One region of the Colwellia sp. M166 genome, then DNA from elsewhere that is predicted to be linked to it. Evidence: predicted binding sites of a transcription regulator. Region 1 holds the regulator's gene; the other holds the start of a gene.
The links. Region 1 encodes FliA, which starts transcription of late flagellar genes. Its sites were predicted from a motif close to CTAAAGNTNNNNNNNNNNNNGCCGATA; they were not measured.
Positions count from the first base shown of each region.

Region 2: the regulator FliA is predicted to act here: its motif matches at 870-896, upstream of FGD67_RS01460 (VC2046/SO_2500 family protein).

Region 1 covers NZ_CP040755.1:1,706,583-1,708,793, reverse strand. The annotation lists gene FGD67_RS07725 (MinD/ParA family protein) at 1-655, shown strand, start outside; gene FGD67_RS07720 (RNA polymerase sigma factor FliA) at 677-1,390, shown strand; gene cheY (chemotaxis response regulator CheY) at 1,441-1,824, shown strand; gene FGD67_RS07710 (protein phosphatase CheZ) at 1,855-2,211, shown strand, end outside.
Region 2 covers NZ_CP040755.1:297,165-299,375, reverse strand. The annotation lists gene FGD67_RS01465 (YchJ family protein) at 1-306, shown strand, start outside; gene FGD67_RS01460 (VC2046/SO_2500 family protein) at 303-836, opposite strand; gene FGD67_RS01455 (ATP-binding protein) at 1,104-2,211, opposite strand, start outside.

The DNA of each region.
Region 1 (2,211 bases):
GATGCTAGGTCTGCGTGTACAACGTAACTTGTCTCATGTTTTGTCCGGCGAGTGCGAGTTAGATGATATTATCATTCAAGGTCCCGCTGGTATTAACATTATCCCCGCTACATCTGGCACGCAATCTATGGTCGATTTAACACCTGCTGAACATGCTGGTCTTATTCGTGCCTTTAGCGATATGCAAACAAAATTTGATATTTTAATTGTTGATACTGCCGCCGGCATCTCGGATATGGTATTGAGTTTTTGTCGAGCATCACAAGATGTTTTATTAGTGGTATGCGACGAGCCAACGTCAATCACGGATTGCTATGCGCTGATGAAGTTATTAAGCCGAGATCACGGTTTATTTAAATTTAAAGTAGTGGCTAACATGGTGCGCAGTGCAAAAGAAGGTCAACAGCTATATGCTAAGCTTTCGAAAGTCACAGACAGATTTTTGGATGTTACTTTAGAGTTAGTTGCTGTTATACCTTTTGACGAAAATATCCGTAAATCAGTGAGAAAACAACAAGCGATTGTTGAAGCATTTCCCGACTCCCCTGCCGCAGTTAGCCTAAAATCACTTGCTCAGAATATTATAAGTTGGCCAGTGCCACAACAAGCTTCTGGGCACTTAGAGTTTTTTATTGAGCAGTTACTAGAACACTAACCAACAGAGAAGTGAACTATAGTGGTTAAATTACATACTTATAGTGTTGATAAAACAGCTTTGTTGGAGCAACACACGGTATTAGTAAAACGAATTGCTTATCATTTACTTGCTCGGTTACCTGCCAGTGTTATCGTAGATGACCTTATTCAATCGGGCATGATAGGATTACTCGAAGCGGCTAATAATTTTGATAATACCAAAGGGGCTAGCTTTGAAACCTTTGCTGGTATTCGAATTCGTGGTGCAATGCTTGATGAGATCCGCCGTGGTGACTGGGTTCCTCGTTCCGTACATAAAAATAGCCGGATGATCAGCGAAGCAATCAAAAATTTAGAAGCAGCATACGGTCGTGATGTTTCTGATATTGAAGTTGCTGAAAAACTTGATATTTCGATAAATGAATATCATCATATGCTCAATGAAGTAAGTTCAGGTAAAATATTGGGGATTGACGACTTAGGTGTTAGCGAAGATGTTATTGAACTAGCACATAACCATCAACAAGATGAACCTTATGCTAACATTGAGCATAGTATCTTCAAAAAATCATTGGCTGAATGCATTTCCTCTTTACCCGAGCGTGAAGCTTTAGTACTGTCATTATATTATGATGAAGAGCTCAACCTGAGGGAAATTGGCCAAGTACTTGATGTGAGTGAATCACGGGTAAGCCAAATACACAGTCAGGCTATGCATAGACTAAAAGCTCGTATGCAATCGTGGCAAAGTTAAGTAGAATACTCGTATCGTTATAATTTTAAATGTTCTCACCGGAGGGTGCCTTGGATAAAAATATGAAAGTGCTTGTTGTTGATGATTTCTCAACAATGAGACGAATAATCAAAAATTTGTTACGTGACTTGGGTTTCACCAACATCTCAGAAGCTGATGATGGCAGTACGGCATTGCCGATGCTAAAAGACGGTGCCTTTGATTTTGTGGTTACTGATTGGAATATGCCCGGCATGCAAGGGATTGACTTACTTAAAGCGATTAGAGCTGACAGTAAATTGTCACATATTCCGGTATTAATGGTAACTGCTGAAGCGAAAAAAGAGCAAATCGTTATGGCTGCTCAAGCGGGTGTTAATGGCTATATTGTTAAACCATTTACCGCTGCCACGCTAAATAGCAAACTTGATAAAATCTTTGAACGTCTTGGTTAATTATTTGATTTTGTTACGCAAGGACGTGATATGAGTACAAATACTAGTGTCCATGTTTCTCTGGAACAGGCTAAATTGTTGGTTGAATATATAGAAACCGATCAACAAGATAAAGCTGATGAGTTAATTGCAGAAATTCAAAGTCCGATTAACACCGCATTGTTTGCAGAAATTGGCAAATTGACACGGCAATTACATGACTCGTTGAATAATTTTCATCTTGATTCACGTTTAAATGATTTAGCTACAGCGGATATTCCTGATGCTAAAGAAAGATTAAACTTCGTCATCAGTCGCACCGAAGAAGCCGCGAATAAAACCATGGATGCCGTGGAAACAATTTTTCCTGTCATTGATAGCATCCAACAACAAATTAGTACAGTTAAG
Region 2 (2,211 bases), 1.4 Mb from region 1:
GAAGATATTGCTCAGTGGTCTAAACAAACTCACTGGTTAAAACTCATTATTCATCAAGTCAGTGATTATCAGAAAGACTTAGCGAGCCATAATAGTGCCCAAGTAGAGTTTTCAGCCTTTTATCGACATCAAGGTCAAATTTGGCAAATGCGAGAAAAGTCTCACTTTATTATTGAGCAGGGCCTATGGCGCTATCTTGATGGTGCAGTATCTGACAATCAAGTGGTACAAAAACCTAAACGTAATGACCATTGCTTTTGTGGTAGCGAAAAAAAATTCAAACACTGTTGTGCTAAAAGCCTTTAAGCATAAACTTCCATAAGTGGTGATTTAACAATGGTTGTTTGTACAGCAGTAAGCCAAGCATTAACATTAAATTCAGCTCGCTGCTGTGTTTGCGTTGAAGATTTTTGTTGATGTTTTTGTTGACAATATAAACTAGTGTTATCCATAACTTGCTGATTTATATACTTTACATCATCACGAAATGCCAATGGTTTTGGTTTCAGTGTATTAGCTAAACGTAGTTGATCTAATTGCTGGTTTTCAACCAAACTTGCTTGGTTAAATTCTTCCAACGCTTCAATATTTTTTAATGCTAACGGCGCTTCATCAGGTAATTGGAAATGTTTTCTTAGTTGTTCTGATGTGGTGGTTTTTTCTGCTGATGTGGTTACCGGTAATTTGAACTGACTGTGTGCTCGAACATCGTCAGTTAACATGGCGAGCATTAACGAAAAATCAGAACGACGTTCATGATGAACACTCTCATTAAGCTGTTCGCCTAACTGAAGTTCATGAACTAATATGTCATTTGATAACACGTTTGATTTCAAAATAATCTACTGTTTTACTACCGATAATATTAATATCGGCAGGACGATAAATTACTTTAGTGTTAATCGCAGTTATACCAATTTTACTAAGTTTCTAATGAATACAGAATATTGCCTAAGGTAAGTTACCCATTCACATTAGCCTCTGCTATAGGCTAATTTTTAAGACTGTAAGGCGAAACAAGGATTCTGTGGACATTCTCGGCTTTGATTAGCAGATTTTTCAAGCGTACAGCGCTATAAACCAAAAACTCAACACACCTAAGATTAAACAGTCACATGCTTCATTGGCCAACTAAGAATAAAGCTTGCTCCACCCTGTTCACTATCGATCACTGAAGCACTACCACCGTGCCATTCCATAATTCGACAAACAATAGCTAAACCTAAGCCAAAGCCCCCTGTTTCTCTATTACGTGAAGTATCACCGCGTGAAAAAGCATCAAAGATAGTGCGTTTGAAATCATCACTGACACCACCACCATTATCAGTGACACGTATCTGGCAATGATCTTGATGTTGCATAATAGTGATATCAATTTCACCATTGCCATATTTTATTGCATTAGAAATATAATTATTCAGGGCGCGACTAATAAAGTGTCGATCGGCTTCTACTTTTATATTGCCCAGAAGATTATTGACGGTAAATTTTTGCTCAAATTGTTGATAATTACAGACCTGTTTTTCAACAATTTCAACCAGCGATTCTGCAAAGAAATTCAGCGTTGGTTTTTCATTATCAAAACTAGCATAAATTAGCATCTCACTAATTAATTGCTCTAACTCACAAATATCTTTGCTAATTGCTGTGCGATATTTTTCCTGCTTAGCTTTATCATCTGTACACGCCAACATCTGTAAAGCAAACTTGGAGCGTGCTAATGGCGTGCGCAGTTCATGCGCTACCGCTGTTGACAATTCTTTGTGGGCATCAATTAAGCGCTTAATGCGACTAGCCATGGTATTAAAGGCTGTCACCATTGGCTCTGTCATTGTCGATCTTGCTTGTGGTGCGACAACATCAAAGCTATCTTGACCAAATTCAATAGCAGTTTTTCGCAATTGATCTAAATCACGAGAAAGCGGTCGTAACCAAAAGAATAATAAACAAGCTAAAGTAGCCAGTAAAATAACACGAATTAACGCTTCCATGCGGGGTCTAGTTGGCATTTTTGCCGGCCCTAACACTATCACCATTGCCGTATGGTTAATCAGGTGATGAATTTCTACCGCATCATTATCATAATAGATATGAGTATTATTTTCGCTAATGACATCACGCTTTTGATGACTGCTCTCTACCATTTGTTGTTCAGAAATCAACTTTAATGGTAATCGCCATTGTTCTGCAGCACCGGCAACAATTTCTTGC